DNA from 2 places in the Paenibacillus sanfengchensis genome. Region 2 is predicted to be linked to the other one. Evidence: a T-box and tRNA genes for the amino acid it is inferred to sense, from the RefSeq annotation. Region 2 holds a T-box; the other holds one or more tRNA genes.
What was found. The T-box of region 2 lies ahead of pheS (phenylalanine--tRNA ligase subunit alpha). A T-box ahead of a tRNA ligase gene usually reads a tRNA of that ligase, here a tRNA-Phe.
Positions count from the first base shown of each region.

Region 1 (7,623 bases), on a different contig from region 2:
CGGACGGGACCAGTAGATCGCGCCTATGCACATCGGGCATGGCTCACAGCTTGTATAGACAGTGCAGCCCTTCAGTTGAAAATCATTTAAGTGACGACACGCCTCCCGGATTGCCTGGACTTCCGCATGCGCGGTCGGGTCCTTCAAACTTGTGACCGAATTCCGGCCGGTGCCGATAATTTTTCCGTCTTTCACCACAATGGCGCCAAAAGGCCCTCCCTCGGCATTCAGCACATTTTCATGCGCCTCCCGGATCGCGAGTTCCATCCAGTATGAATGATCTTTTTCAGCCATGTTGTCGTGCTCCTTTTAAAATCTCTTGCATCCCCGTTATTATATCCTCTTTCTTCGGAAAATGACAAACGTAAAATTAAATAAGCTTACTCATTTGGCATTCAGCAATTATGTTCACATCAGTTAAAAAGGGAATTTAGAATACTTGTACAACCTCTTTAATACCATCGATTTCCTCAAGGATTGCGCGTTCAATGGCGGCCTTTAATGTAATCGTCGCACTTGGGCAACCGTTGCAGGCTCCCAAAAATCTTAATTTGGCTATACCGTTCTCAACCTCGACCAATTCAGCATCTCCCCCGTCACGCAATAAGAAAGGACGTAGTTTGAGAAGTACTTCCGATACTTCGCCGAACAAAATCCCGTTATTCTCCATAATGCCAGCTCCTCTCATTGTTTTACCCACATTCCATTCGTGCTTTTTTCATTCTGAATGTTCTGATTGATCCTTTGACTTTTCAATTAGAGAGGCCTCTTGATCTGAAAGTTCCATTAAAATCGTATAAATTGGAACTATAGGTATCATCACACCACAACTTGCACTCAGTCCTAAGAGCATATTAAGATAAAACTGAATTTTCTTTTTCTCTCGAGTAATTTGCTCTAATTCTGAGATGTCTGAGTTATTTTTCTTCATTAAAACACACCCCATGCCTCCTAAAAAGTAAAACGCTTGATTGTTAAATTAATATATCAACCGATGCTTCCTTCCATCTCAAATTGAATTAGCCGATTCATTTCAACGGCATATTCCATCGGCAATTCTTTGGTAAACGGCTCAATAAAGCCCATTACAATCATTTGTGTGGCCTCTTGCTCCGTAAGTCCGCGACTCATTAAGTAAAATAATTGTTCCTCGGATACCTTAGATACTGTTGCCTCGTGCTCCAAAGTAATCTGATCATTTTTAATTTCATTGTACGGAATTGTGTCTGATGTTGAGAGATTGTCCAAAATCAACGTATCACACTTAATATTGGACTTGGACCCTGCGGAATCGCGGCTGAAGCTGGACAACCCCCGGTAGTTTACTTTGCCGCCCTGTTTACTGATGGATTTGGATATAATCGTAGATGTTGTCTCGGGAGCAAGGTGAATGACCTTCGCGCCGGCATCCTGATGCTGATCTTTACCGGCTACAGCAATAGACAAGATGGACCCTTTTGCTCCCCGTCCTTTCAATATTACAGCCGGATACTTCATCGTTACCTTGGAGCCGATGTTGCCGTCCACCCATTCCATTGTGGCGTTTTCCTCGGCCACAGCCCTTTGGGTTACCAAGTTGTAGATATTAGGAGCCCAATTCTGAACTGTCGTGTAACGGACACGGGAATCTTTCCGGCAAATAATTTCAATAACTCCGCTATGCAGAGAACTGGTACTATAAATAGGTGCTGTGCATCCTTCAACGTAATGGACAAAACTACCCTCTTCGGCAATAATTAATGTCCGCTCGAATTGGCCCATATTTTCAGAATTAATACGAAAATACCCTTGTATAGGAACCTCACACTGAACGCCCCTCGGAATGTATACAAAGCTGCCGCCTGACCAAACCGCACTGTTAAGCGCCGCAAATTTATTGTCGGCGGGAGGGATAATCGTTCCAAAATATTGCTTAAATACTTCGGGGTATTGCTTTAATGCAGTATCCGTATCAAGGAAAATAACGCCCTGATCCTCCAGTTCTTTCTGCATACTGTGATAGATGACTTCCGACTCGTATTGAGCGGATACGCCCGCCAGGAACTTTTGCTCCGCTTCAGGAATCCCCAGCTTGTCAAAGGTTGCTTTGATCTCGGAAGGAACTTCCTCCCAGGTTTTCCCCTGTTTTTCAGAAGGACGAACGTAATATTGGATGTCATCAAGATTTAGCCCGGCCAAATCCGCTCCCCATTGAGGCATCGGCATTTTGTAGAATTGTTTCAAAGCTTTCAGCCGAAAATCGAGCATCCACTCCGGCTCTTCCTTGATTCGGGAAATTTCCTGGACAATCTCTTCAGTCAGGCCTTTTCCGGATTGAAAAATAGACTGGTGCTCGTCGCGAAACCCATATTTATATTCACCCATATCCGGCGCTTTTTTAGCCATTAGTATCACTCCTTTTAACCTCTCAAGACTCATTTTGATTTGCTATGATCTGTCGAGCTTGCTCTCCACTAAATCTTGCAGTCGGCTGCGAACTCCCTCCAGCGGGATCTCTGAAATGACAGGGGCGAGAAATCCGAAAATAACAAGATATTCAGCTTCACTCCGTGATATCCCGCGCGACATCAGATAATAGATTTGTTCCGCATTTACTTGCCCCACGGATGCGGCATGACCTGCGGTTACATCATCCTCATCGATCAGCAGGATCGGATTGGCATCGCCGCGCGCTTTAGGACTTAACATAAGCACGCGTTCTGTTTGCTTACCATCACAATGGGTTGCACCTTTTTCAATCTTTGTAATACCATTGATAATGGCCGTAGCTTCTTCAAGCATGACTGCACGCGTAATCATCTGGCTCACCGAGCTTCTGCCAAAATGCCGGGCTTGAGTTGTATAGCTCGATTTTTGATTGCCCGTGCCAATCGCAATCACCTTACTGTCGGAGACCGACCCGCTGCCTTGAAGCAAAGTCTTCGTATCGCTGGCGCTATAACCATTGTTCATCTCACCAATAATCCATTCCACACCGCCATCCGCAAGAACGACCGCCCGCCGCTGGGTGAAATCTGTTGTTGCTGCAGCAAGCTGATGAACCGAAGCCACTTGTACCTTTGAGCCCGCTCCCGCAAAAACCTCCACCACACCGTTATGCAATACCTTGACATCATCCCCGCTGGATACACAATTATCCACATAAACGAGCTTGCTGTTGCTCCCGGCCACAATTAAGATGTGAGGAGCAAAACGCACCCCACTTGTATCGTTAAGAAAGATCGCTTGAATGGGCGCTTCAACCTCGACACCGTCCGGGACATATAGAAAAACGCCACCACTCCATAAGGCGCTGTGTGCAGCAGATAAACTATGCTCTTCCGGCTTCACTGCCTGAAAGAGATAACGTTGAACCAACGCCTCATGCTCTTTTGCCGCAGTATGCAGGTCCGTTAAAATGACTCCCTGGGCGGCTAAGCCCTTGGACAATTCCGTATACACTACATCCGAATTGAACTGAACGATTAATCCGCCATTCACTGGAGAAGCAACCAAACCTCGAACAACCTCCGGCGCATCTGCTAAACCTGACCACGCATTCTCAGCTTTGTAATCTCCTCCTTCGTAGATATCCCATTTTTCAAGTTTGATTTTCTCCACTTTAGGCAGCTCCAGCGTCCCTGCCAGCTCGAGTGCCCGCATCCGGCGTTCAAGCAGCCAACGAGGTTCATCCTTAGCACTTGACCAAGCGCGCAAAGCGTTCGCATTCATTGAAATTTTTGCTTGTATCCCCACTTGCTTTTCCTCCTCTTCAGCTTTTAAACTTCCTCGCCTACCGTCTCATCCGTAATCCCAAGCTCCTCTTTCACCCAATCGTACCCTTCTGCCTCCAAACGGTGGGCAAGCTCCGGACCGCCAGATTTGACAATCCGGCCCTGCATCATGACATGCACAAAATCCGGGGTAATATAATTCAACAGACGTTGATAGTGCGTGATGATTAAAAAGCCTCTATCCGGGCTGCGCATCTCATTTACACCATTAGCCACAATACGCAGTGCATCAATATCAAGCCCGGAATCTACTTCATCCAAAATCACAAACTTGGGTTCAAGCAGCATCATTTGCAAAATCTCATTCCGCTTTTTTTCACCGCCGGAAAATCCCTCATTCAAATAACGATGCGCGAATTCCGGATTCATCTCCAGCCCTTTCATTTTGTTCTCCATTTCACGGATAAAACGGATTAAGGATATCTCCTCGCCTTCTTCACGCCGTGCATTGATCGCACTTCTGAGATAGTCCGAGTTCGTTACGCCGGCAATTTCACTAGGGTATTGCATCGCGAGAAACAAGCCCGCCCGGGCACGCTCATCCACTTCCATCTCCAGAAGATCCTCATTGTCCAATGTCACCTTGCCGTCCGTAACCTCATATTTGGGATGGCCCATTAAGGCCGAAGCCAACGTACTTTTTCCCGTCCCATTAGGTCCCATAATCGCATGAATCTCTCCGCCATGAATCTCCAATGTGAGCCCTTTTAAAATTTCTTTCCCTTCAATCTTGCTTCTTAATTCCTCAATCTTTAAGGTCGTCATTCTCCCATACTTCCCTTCCGTAGTGTTCTTCGGCACGCACCAACAAATCATTCATAAATTTTCCGATAGTCTGTAACTCAGCCTCTGAATAGGATTCAATAAATCGGTAGAAACCCTCTTCTTTTTCTTGATGCAGCTTTTTATGCAAATGATAAACGTGTCTTCCCTTATCCGTTAAGCTAAAATAAATCTCCTTACGATTGTTGTTCAGCTGACTTCTCATAATAAAGCCCGTTTCCAGCAGCTTTGAACAAATATTAGTAATGCTTGCTTTGGATAAATCCATTTTCCCCACAATTCTGGTATGATTTATTGGTTCATAATCACCAATGCAATCAATAACGTGTACACTAGTAATATTGTTAGAAAGCATATCAATCTGGTGCTTTCTGGCTTGTTGCCGAAACATGTTAATTTCATGCTCAGTATACAACTCATTCAGATGCAGTATTTTTAAATACCGCTCGTAAAGATGACGTTTAAACTCCAATTGCCCAATCTCCCCTCTTTTGTAGTCGTTGCATACCAAATCTAGTGTCAGGAATAGGTTGCTTTTTTGTTTAGTAATAAACAAAACCATTTTAGCACAATTGATAATGATTATCAATATCAACTAATTAGATAAGACGAAATTCTGGAGTCGCTTTTCATTGGTTTATTCGTCTTATGCTGCTTTTCCGACCTGTTGGATCTCACCTCCGTGATCCGGGACTTATCCGTTTCGTTTCTTTCAGCACCTTCGCGTAGTCATTCATGGGCCGTAATCTCCTCTTTTTTCAAGGGCTTCGCCCCACATGGTCAATTTCTATTTTCATTTTTCTACTAAAAAAGAGCGGGCTATCTATACGATAACCTGCTCCTGTTCTTCATTTTTTGGCTTACACCTAAACTTGATGACATTGCCCTCTATTTCGCTCACTTTTTGTAAAAAGAAGCACAAGTTTCTGCTTGTTGGACAAAGATTGAATTATTTTTACATGGTTTTAAACTGCAAAGAATAAGGAAGGAAAGCGTAATCCTAAATGGGGTCCCACTGGACTTTCCGTAAAGGGGAATAAAAAGAATGTAGAGGCCTTACTGCTTGAAATGCGGAGCGGAACTTTGAAGTAGTTTCCATAAAATATAAAAAGAGTTCATGAAATTTTACACAATTTCATGAACTCTTCTGCAATGCCGGTGAAGGGACTCGAACCCCCACGGTTTCCCTCACGATTTTGAGTCGCGCGCGTCTGCCAATTCCGCCACACCGGCATATTATAAACATAATATACAATTATAATGGCGTGCCCTAAGAGATTCGAACTCCTGACCTTTTGATTCGTAGTCAAACGCTCTATCCAGCTGAGCTAAGGGCACTCAATCAAAAGTGCGGAAGACCAGACTTGAACTGGTACGGTAGTCACCTACCGCAGGATTTTAAGTCCTGTGCGTCTGCCGATTCCGCCACTCCCGCTTATTAAAGAAATGGAGGCGCCACCCAGATTCGAACTGGGGATAAAGCTTTTGCAGAGCTGTGCCTTACCACTTGGCTATGGCGCCATATATAAAAATGGAGCGGACGACGGGAATCGAACCCGCGACCCTCGCCTTGGCAAGGCGATGCTCTACCGCTGAGCCACGTCCGCTTAAATGGCTGGGGATATAGGATTCGAACCTATGGATGACGGAGTCAAAGTCCGTTGCCTTACCGCTTGGCTAATCCCCAACAAGTTTTTTTAGATAAAAATGGGGCGATCGATGGGACTTGAACCCACGAATGCCGGAGCCACAATCCGGTGCGTTAACCCCTTCGCCACGACCGCCATATAAAATATTTAATTCTTGAAGCTGGCAGGGGCAGCAGGAATTGAACCCACACCAAAGGTTTTGGAGACCTTTGTTCTACCTTTAAACTATGCCCCTTTATAACTGGTGGAGGCTGATGGATTCGAACCACCGAACTCGTCAGAGAACAGATTTACAGTCTGCTGCGTTTGGCCACTTCGCTAAGCCTCCACGTGGTGCCGGCGAGAGGACTTGAACCCCCAACCTACTGATTACAAGTCAGTTGCTCTACCAATTGAGCTACACCGGCAATTATTTCATTTAATTGTCAATGGTGGCTCGGGACGGAATCGAACCGCCGACACGAGGATTTTCAGTCCTCTGCTCTACCGACTGAGCTACCGAGCCGTATTGAAAAGATTGCGAAACCTTTCCACCTACGCCGATAGTAATTCAGCGGCGATAACAGGAACAGTTTCCTTCGAAAAAATAAATGGCGGAGCCGACGGGATTCGAACCCGCGGTCTCCTGCGTGACAGGCAGGCATGTTAGGCCTCTACACCACGGCTCCACACTAGAAATGCATCCCAATGATGGGATAATTGCGGGGGCAGGATTTGAACCTGCGGCCTTCGGGTTATGAGCCCGACGAGCTACCGGGCTGCTCCACCCCGCGTCAGTAAAAAATTAGATTATATGGTGGAGGCTGAGGGGATCGAACCCCCGACCCTCTGCTTGTAAGGCAGATGCTCTCCCAGCTGAGCTAAGCCTCCATGGGAAACACAAATCTTATTATAACATACTTAGCTTTATAAGATCAAGTCTTTTGTTAAATGGTGACCCGTAGGGGATTCGAACCCCTGTTACCTCCGTGAAAGGGAGGTGTCTTAACCCCTTGACCAACGGGCCATGTTACAATTGCTAGAATAATTATGGCGGAGAGAGAGGGATTCGAACCCTCGAGACGCTTGTGACGCCTACACGATTTCCAATCGTGCTCCTTCGGCCAACTCGGACACCTCTCCATATGGCTCCCCGAACAGGACTCGAACCTGTGACAACTCGATTAACAGTCGAGTGCTCTACCAACTGAGCTATCAGGGAATATAATTCATTTCAGGTTGATCACCTGAAAACTGGATACGAAACGTGCTTTGCGTTTTAGTCTCCTCAAGTGCTCAGATCGGCTTGTTCAGCCTGACGCCACTTTTTGGAGTTGTTTTTGGATAAGCCCTCGACCGATTAGTACCTGTCAGCTCCATGCATTGCTGCACTTCCACCCCAGGCCTATCAACCTCGTCGTCTTCAAGGGGTCTTACTA
Region 1 is NZ_JBAGJC010000026.1:26-7,648, reverse strand. It holds gene V4U84_RS26295 (nucleoside deaminase) at 1-294, opposite strand, end outside; gene V4U84_RS26290 (NifU family protein) at 431-670, opposite strand; gene V4U84_RS26285 (hypothetical protein) at 719-931, opposite strand; gene sufB (Fe-S cluster assembly protein SufB) at 988-2,385, opposite strand; gene sufD (Fe-S cluster assembly protein SufD) at 2,428-3,711, opposite strand; gene sufC (Fe-S cluster assembly ATPase SufC) at 3,759-4,538, opposite strand; gene V4U84_RS26265 (MarR family transcriptional regulator) at 4,519-5,028, opposite strand; tRNA gene V4U84_RS26260 (tRNA-Leu) at 5,710-5,789, opposite strand; tRNA gene V4U84_RS26255 (tRNA-Arg) at 5,818-5,894, opposite strand; tRNA gene V4U84_RS26250 (tRNA-Leu) at 5,906-5,991, opposite strand; tRNA gene V4U84_RS26245 (tRNA-Cys) at 6,004-6,077, opposite strand; tRNA gene V4U84_RS26240 (tRNA-Gly) at 6,089-6,163, opposite strand; tRNA gene V4U84_RS26235 (tRNA-Gln) at 6,169-6,243, opposite strand; tRNA gene V4U84_RS26230 (tRNA-His) at 6,265-6,340, opposite strand; tRNA gene V4U84_RS26225 (tRNA-Trp) at 6,367-6,440, opposite strand; tRNA gene V4U84_RS26220 (tRNA-Tyr) at 6,448-6,533, opposite strand; tRNA gene V4U84_RS26215 (tRNA-Thr) at 6,537-6,612, opposite strand; tRNA gene V4U84_RS26210 (tRNA-Phe) at 6,635-6,710, opposite strand; tRNA gene V4U84_RS26205 (tRNA-Asp) at 6,797-6,873, opposite strand; tRNA gene V4U84_RS26200 (tRNA-Met) at 6,905-6,978, opposite strand; tRNA gene V4U84_RS26195 (tRNA-Val) at 7,000-7,075, opposite strand; tRNA gene V4U84_RS26190 (tRNA-Glu) at 7,137-7,211, opposite strand; tRNA gene V4U84_RS26185 (tRNA-Ser) at 7,236-7,327, opposite strand; tRNA gene V4U84_RS26180 (tRNA-Asn) at 7,331-7,406, opposite strand; partial or broken rRNA gene V4U84_RS26175 (23S ribosomal RNA) at 7,525-7,623, opposite strand, start outside.
Region 1: it has a tRNA-Phe gene. The T-box ahead of pheS (phenylalanine--tRNA ligase subunit alpha) is inferred to sense a tRNA for this amino acid. The anticodon was not compared.

Region 2 (7,623 bases):
CGACCGGCAAATTTCGGGCAAACATAAACTGTTCGTATTTATGGGAACCGCGTTGGTTAGCGCGGCCGGAGTTGTTTTGCTCTATACATATCAAAAGTACCTGCCCGCATCATGGATGGAATCGCATCACCGAATCCCCGGAAAAATCGCTTTGTGTATTGCCATACTGGGCCTTTACGCGGCCGCGATCACCGCGATCTTGTACCGTTACCGCAAGGAACGGCCGCCGGCGGCGATGATGGTCATTCGGGCGTTGATGTTTATGATGATGAGCTTCCCTCCGCTGGTGTTCGGCAACCCGGCCGGGATTGGTTTCATGCCTGCCATCGGAAGCGGGTATCTGGTAATCTCTTATTATTTCGTGCTAAAAGGGGTCTACCATCTGACGATTGACGAGCCTTTTCGCGGACAGCAGGCCGTGGAAGCGCGGATGCAGCATATGGCCTACCATGATGATCTGACGGGACTGCCGAATCTTAGACAGTTGAAAGAGATGCTTGCTGTGTTGCTCGATTCGGATAAAAAACAGGAACCCGTCCGGGCCGGAGTGGCCGTCATCAACATCAACCGTTTCAAGGCCATTAACGATTCCTTGGGCTATAGTGCCGGAGATCAACTCCTCACGGAACTGGGAGTTCGGTTAAAGGGGTTGTGCCTTCCCGGCGAAGAAGTATTCCGCATGGGAGAGGATGAGTTTGCGGTTCTTTTTTCAGTGCCGACCGGATCGTCCGGGTTTGAAAAGAGAGCGGAGCAGATGCTGGAATCGGTAAATCCCTCGGTCCGGATCGATGACACGGAATTTCATATCTCGCTCAGCATGGGAATATCGCTGTTTCCGGAAGACTGCCAGTCCGTCGATCAGCTGATTCAATATGCCGATATGGCCGTGCACCATGCCAAGGAGCATGATCTCGTCTTTATTCGGTATACGGAGACGATGAAGAAACGGACCCAAGCGAAGGTTGAACTGGAGAATGATATGCGAAAAGCCCTGCTTCGGAGTGAGTTTTTTCTGGAATATCAGCCTCAATTCAGCTTGCAGACAGGGAGAATGGTCGGAATGGAGGCGCTGGTCCGCTGGAATCATCCGAAACGCGGTCTGATTTCGCCTGGCGAGTTTATTCCGCTGGCCGAAGAATCGGGCCTGATCGTCCCGCTGGGGGAGTGGGTGCTCAGAACCGCTTGCCGGGATACGAAAAATTGGCAAACCCAAGGCTACGAGCCGGTATGCGTATCGGTCAACCTGTCGATGCGTCAATTCCGGCAGTATAATCTGGCCGACAAGGTGGATGCGATTTTGCGGGAAGTCGGCCTGGACCCCGACTATTTGGAACTGGAAGTGACGGAGAGCATGACCTTCGATATCGAGACGGCATTAAGCCAATTGCAGAGCTTGAAACGTCTGGGGGTACATATCAGTATCGACGATTTCGGTACGGGGTACAGCTCGCTCAATTATTTAAAAAGTTTGCCGATCGACCGGCTTAAGATCGACCGCTCCTTTGTAAAGGAAGTGATGCTCGACGGCAATGATGCCGCGATCGTTTCCACCATTACTACGATGGCCCACCACCTCAAGCTAAGGGTGACGGCGGAAGGGGTCGAGAATGAAGCGCAGCTGAAATTTTTGCGGGAACAAAACTGCCATGAAGGACAGGGGTATTTGTTCAGTCGGCCGGTGCCCGCTCCCGTGCTGGAAAGCCAGTTCCTTAGCCGGTTGGTCGGCTAAGGAACTGTTTTTGGCTTATTGCAAAAAAAACACTTGCATCCGATTTTACAAAGTGTTAATATATATTTTGTCTTCACGAACGGGTTGACCTGTGACGAAGCTTTCGGGACGTAGCTCAGCTTGGTAGAGCACCTGGTTTGGGACCAGGGGGTCGCATGTTCGAATCGTGTCGTCCCGACCATTAAAGTCATATTTATATGCGGGTGTAGTTCAATGGTAGAACTCCAGCCTTCCAAGCTGGTAGCGTGGGTTCGATTCCCATCACCCGCTTTGCAATTAAACCCTTGATTTACAAGGGTTTTTTGTTTGCCTTTTTTTCGACGTCTTTAAGCGTATGGGGCAGATTGCGGGGCAATTTGATCTGTTTTGGAGCAGGTCCGTCTTTGGCGAAAACTTTATATGAGGAAAGAAAAGATAAGGCCCCGCCGGCATAAAACTGGTGGGGCCTTACACGCGTGTAAAATGTTTGTTGAAAAGACTGGAAGTTTGAACGCCGGGCCAATGGTTAATTATGTTCTGAACTCAATCTACATCAGGAGGTAATCGACATGGCAAAAAACAAAATTGTTGGTGTTTTTGCATCCGAGCGGGATGCGTCCAAGGCGATTCTGGACTTGCAGGGATTGGGGTACAAACCGGAGGATATTTCAGTCATCGGAAAAAATAAAGGGGACATTCATGACATTCACGAAGAAACGGGAACCAAAGCGCCGGAAGGAATCGCGGCCGGCGCGGCGACGGGCGGCTTACTTGGCGGTGTTGCCGGACTTCTGGCGGGCCTCGGAGCGTTGGCCATTCCGGGCATCGGCCCGATCGTGGCGGCGGGCCCGATCGCCGCGACGTTGACCGGGGCCGCTGTCGGCGCCGGTACCGGCGGATTGGTCGGCGGTCTGGTCGGGCTCGGCATTCCGGAGGAAGAAGCCGAGGAATATGATGCCTTTGTTAAGCACGGCAGAATTCTGGTGTTGGTCGATGCGGATGAGGTCCAGGAGACATGGGTTTACGGCATTTTCCGTAACCATCATTCCTTGAATGCCCATAATTACCGGGACGTCAAACCGACGGAAACACGAGAACCTGCGGGCACCTTCTACCAGGAGATGGCCACGTTGGAACGGACTCCGGAGCCGCTGGCGGAGGACGGCAGGGTCGAGCGGCGCATGCCGCTGCGCGAGGAGCAGTTCGACATTTCCAAGCACCGTGAGCGTGCGGGAGAAGTGAATTTGCGCAAGGAAGTAGTGGAGGAGCAGCAAACGATCGACGTGCCTGTAAGCCGGGAAGAGGTCGTGATCGAGAAAAAGGTGGTCCCCGAAACGGCGGGCGAAGCGATGGGTGAAGGACCGATAGGGACCGGCGAGACGATCCGCATCCCGGTTTCGGAGGAGCGCGTAGAGGTCACAAAACGGCCGGTGGTCACGGGCGAGGTAGAGGTTCATAAGCGCGAGGTGCAAGACACGGAGCAGGTCCGGGATACCTTGAAACGGGAAGAAGCCCGGTTGGACCGGAACGGGAATCCGAGAGTGACCGGGGATACGGAACTGGACTAATCTAAAAAGACGGAAGGACGGCCCAGGGGGCCGTCCATTCATCATTTATGCGCCGTCGCCGCCGGATATGATCTGCTTAACCCGTCCGACCTGGCCATCTTGAAGCCGGACCTTGATCCCGTGGGGGTGATTGGGGGAATTGGTCAAAATATCCTTCACGACGCCCCGTGTGAGCCGGCCTGTTGACTGGTCTTTTTTTAGGACAATGTCCACGGTGATCCCCGGTGTAATGTTTTTGCGTAAATTACCGTTCATAAAGTTTGCTCCTTAGATCCATAATGTTATAACCTTCTCGAAGTACGCGCTTCCTGTCTACGATACCATAGGCCGGGCCGGAATCCAAAGCGGGGCCATCGGCTTGCCATAAGCGCTAACTTTGCATATAATAGCAGTTAAGTCAAAAAACAAATGCGATGATGGAGAAGAGTAGGCAGAAGCCTCCTTACAGGGAGGAGACGTCGTGGATTGAGAACGTCTCTACGGAAACAGGCTGCCGAAGTTCGCTCCGGAGCAGTTCCTTGAACCCGCGGAAGCGTGAATTCGGCTTCGTATGCGTGCATTAGGGGAAACCGGCCGCGACCCGTTACGTCGATGAAAGTGAGAGTCTATATTCCCAGGCTAAGTTCCGCTCGTTTAAACAGCGGGAAATGTCGGTGCGGACGAGGCTCTAACAAGGGTGGTACCACGGTCTTTTCGTCCCTTTTCGGGAGAAAAGGCTTTTTTGTTTTTCCGTGATGAATCCATCATTTATACAGCTTAAGGAGGATTTGCCGATGAAAGAACGTTTGGAAGCACTCAAGCTTGAGGCGCTGGAGGAGCTCGGCCGGACGGCCGATGCGGGGCAGTTGAATGACCTGCGCGTCAAATATTTGGGTAAAAAAGGGGCCTTGACGGAAATTTTGCGCGGCATGGGCGCGCTTAGTGCGGAGGAACGCCCGGTGATCGGACAGGTTGCCAATGAGGTGCGCGGAGCGATCGAGTCGCTGATCGACACGAAGCAGCAGGAATTCCAGCGCCAGGAAACCGAGCGCCGGCTCGCCGCCGAAAAGGTCGATGTGACTTTACCCGGCCGGCCGATGAAACAGGGGGCGGTGCATCCGCTGAACCAGGTGATTCAGGAGATCGAAGATATTTTTATCGGGATGGGGTACCGGATCGCGGAGGGGCCTGAGGTCGAAACCGATTATTACAACTTTGAGGCGTTGAATCTGCCGAAAAATCATCCGGCCCGGGACATGCAGGATTCCTTTTACCTGACGGAGGAACTGCTGATGCGTACGCAGACCTCCCCGGTGCAGGCCCGCACCATGGAAGCGATGGAAGGAGAAGTGCCGATCAAGGTCATCTGTCCGGGGCGCGTTTTCCGCCGCGACGACGACGATGCCACGCACTCCTTCCAGTTTCATCAAATCGAAGGCCTGGTCATAGGCAAAAGAATCCGGATGAGCGATTTGAAGGGGACACTTCTGGAATTCACCCGTAAAATGTTCGGCGCAAATACGGAAATCCGCCTTCGCCCGAGCTTCTTTCCTTTTACCGAGCCTAGCGTAGAGGTGGACGTCACTTGCGTGAAATGCGCGGGAAGCGGCTGCAGGGTTTGCAAAAATTCCGGCTGGCTGGAGATTCTGGGCAGTGGGATGGTGCATCCGCGCGTGCTGGAGATGGGCGGTTACGATCCGGAAATCTACAGCGGCTTTGCGTTCGGCATGGGCGTCGAGCGGATTGCGATGCTGAAATACGGCGTTGACGACATCCGTCATTTCTACAATAATGATCTGCGCTTCCTGCAGCAGTTCGCCAGAATCTAGCCTCACGGAGAAGGAAGGAGAAAGAATATGAAAGTATCCGCCGAATGGTTGTCACAATATGTATCTTTGGATCAGGTCGATGTGCTGGAACTGGCTGAGAAAATCACCCGTTCCGGCATCGAGATCGACTCGGTCGAAAACCGCAATAACGGAGTCTCCCAGGTGGTGGTCGGCTTCGTCAAGAGCAAGGAGAAGCATCCCGATGCTGACAAACTGAATGTTTGTCTTGTGGATGCCGGGACCGGCGAGGAGCTGCAAATTGTTTGCGGCGCGAAAAATGTGGCGGCCGGTCAAAAGGTGCCCGTCGCCCTGGTGGGAGCGAAGCTTCCCGGCGGCCTGGAAATCAAAAAGGCGAAGCTGTGGGGCGTCCCTTCGCAGGGAATGATCTGTTCGGCCAAGGAGCTCGGCCTCAACGAAAAGTTGTTGCCGAAGGAGCAGCAGGAAGGGATTCTGGTGCTGCCGGAAGACAGTGAAGTCGGTACGCCGATTACGAAACTGCTGCAGTTGGACGACCAGGTCCTCGACTTCGATTTGACGCCGAACCGTTCGGATTGTCTCAGCATGCTTGGCGCCGCTTATGAAGTCGCCGCGATCCTGGGCCGGGACATCCGTCTCCCGGAACCGGAACAAGAGCTGGCGGAAACCGCCGAGCCGGCCAGCGGCAAAGTTTCCGTGAGGAACGCATCCCCGGAGCTGTGCAGCCGATATGCGGTGCGTTATATCTCCAACGTGACGATCGGGACTTCTCCGCTGTGGCTGCAAAACCGGCTGATGGCCGCGGGCATTCGCCCGATCAACAATATCGTCGACATCACCAATTATGTGATGTTGGAATACGGCCAGCCGCTGCATGCCTTCGATGCCGACAAGATTGCCGGAGGCGCGATCGGGGTGCGCACCGCGAAGGCGGGAGAAACCTTGGTGACTCTGGACGGGCAGGAACGCCGGCTGGAGCCGGGAGCCCTGCTGATCGTGGACGGGGAGGACCGGCCGGTCGGGCTGGCTGGCGTCATGGGCGGACTCGATTCCGAAGTGACGGAGAATACGCGGAATATTATCCTGGAATCCGCGAAATTCGACGGGTCCATTGTACGGAAAACCTCGCGTCAATTGGGGCTGCGCTCCGAAGCCTCGCAGCGCTTTGAGAAGGAAGTGGATCCGGCCCGGGTGCTTCCGGCTCTTGACCGTGCTGCCGCCTTTATGGCCCGCTTGGCCGGCGGCCAAGTGCTGCAAGGCGTGGTGCAATCCGTCGTTTCCGAGGAGCGGGACCGGGTCATCTCCCTTTCCCTGGATAAATTGAACGAATATTTGGGAACGGAAATTTCTACGTTGGAAACGAAGGCCCTATTGAGCCGCTTGAATTTTGCTTTCGCCGAAACGTCGGAGCAAGTGCTGGAAGTCAGCGTACCGACCCGCCGCGGCGATATTACCCGCGACGTCGATTTGATCGAAGAAGTGGCCCGTTTGTACGGCTACGATAATATTCCGACAACGGTCATTGAAGGGCCGACGACGGCAGGCGGATACACGAAACCGCAAGCGCTGCGCCGTGCGGTCCGCAGTATGCTGGTGCATGGCGGATGGCAGGAAACCATGGGGTACTCTTTCATCCGGGAAGGCGCCTCCCGCAAATTCCCCGAGCTTGGCGAAGGCGGATTCGAAGTCAAGCTGGCCATGCCTATGAGCGAGGACCGCAGTGTGCTGCGGAGCAGCCTGCTGCCGGGATTGATCGATATGGCGCAGTATAACCGGAACCGCAAGCAGGAGGATCTCGCCCTGTTCGAGATCGGAACCGTATTCCAAGGCACCGATCCCTCTATGACCGCCCAGCCCCGCGAAGTATCCGTGCTCGGTCTGCTGCTGACCGGAAGCCGCGGCGTAAAACGCTGGAATACGCCGGCCGAGAAGGTCGACTTCTATGATTTAAAAGGCGCGCTGGAAAGCCTGTTTGAATACCTGGGTCTCCACGGGCAAGTTTCTTATGCGGCGGATCAGCCGCAGGGCTTCCATCCCGGACGGTCGGCTTCCATTTACCTGGACGGCCCGGCGGGCAACCGGAAGATCGGCACCCTCGGACAGCTTCATCCGGAAGTACAGCTGGAGATGGATCTGGATGACACTTATGCGGCTGAGCTTCTCCTGGAGCCGCTGTACGAGCAGGCGGGCGAAACGGTTTCCTACCGCGACCTGCCGCGCTTCCCGGCGATGCAGCGGGATATCGCTGTCGTGGTGGATGCCGGAGTGGAGGCGGCCTCGCTGATCTCCGCCATTCGTGCAACCGGAGGCGATCTGCTGGAGGCGATCGAGGTTTTCGATATCTTTACCGGCAGCAAGCTTGGCGAAGGCAAGAAGAGCGTGGCGCTGTCCCTGACTTACCGGAATATGGAGCGGACGCTGACCGATGAAGAGATCGCCGAGGCCCACGGTAAGGTTGTGGCTGCGTTGGAGCAAACTTTTGGGGCCGAATTGCGAAAATAGCAGGAATTAAACAAAGTCACATCGAATCAGTCCTTAAGCAAATATTCGATGTGACTTTTGT
Region 2 is NZ_JBAGJC010000003.1:173,900-181,522, reverse strand. It holds gene V4U84_RS07080 (putative bifunctional diguanylate cyclase/phosphodiesterase) at 1-1,729, shown strand, start outside; tRNA gene V4U84_RS07075 (tRNA-Pro) at 1,834-1,910, shown strand; tRNA gene V4U84_RS07070 (tRNA-Gly) at 1,929-1,999, shown strand; gene V4U84_RS07065 (YsnF/AvaK domain-containing protein) at 2,278-3,276, shown strand; gene V4U84_RS07060 (YwbE family protein) at 3,322-3,531, opposite strand; T-box leader at 3,681-3,980, shown strand; gene pheS (phenylalanine--tRNA ligase subunit alpha) at 4,050-5,084, shown strand; gene pheT (phenylalanine--tRNA ligase subunit beta) at 5,112-7,562, shown strand.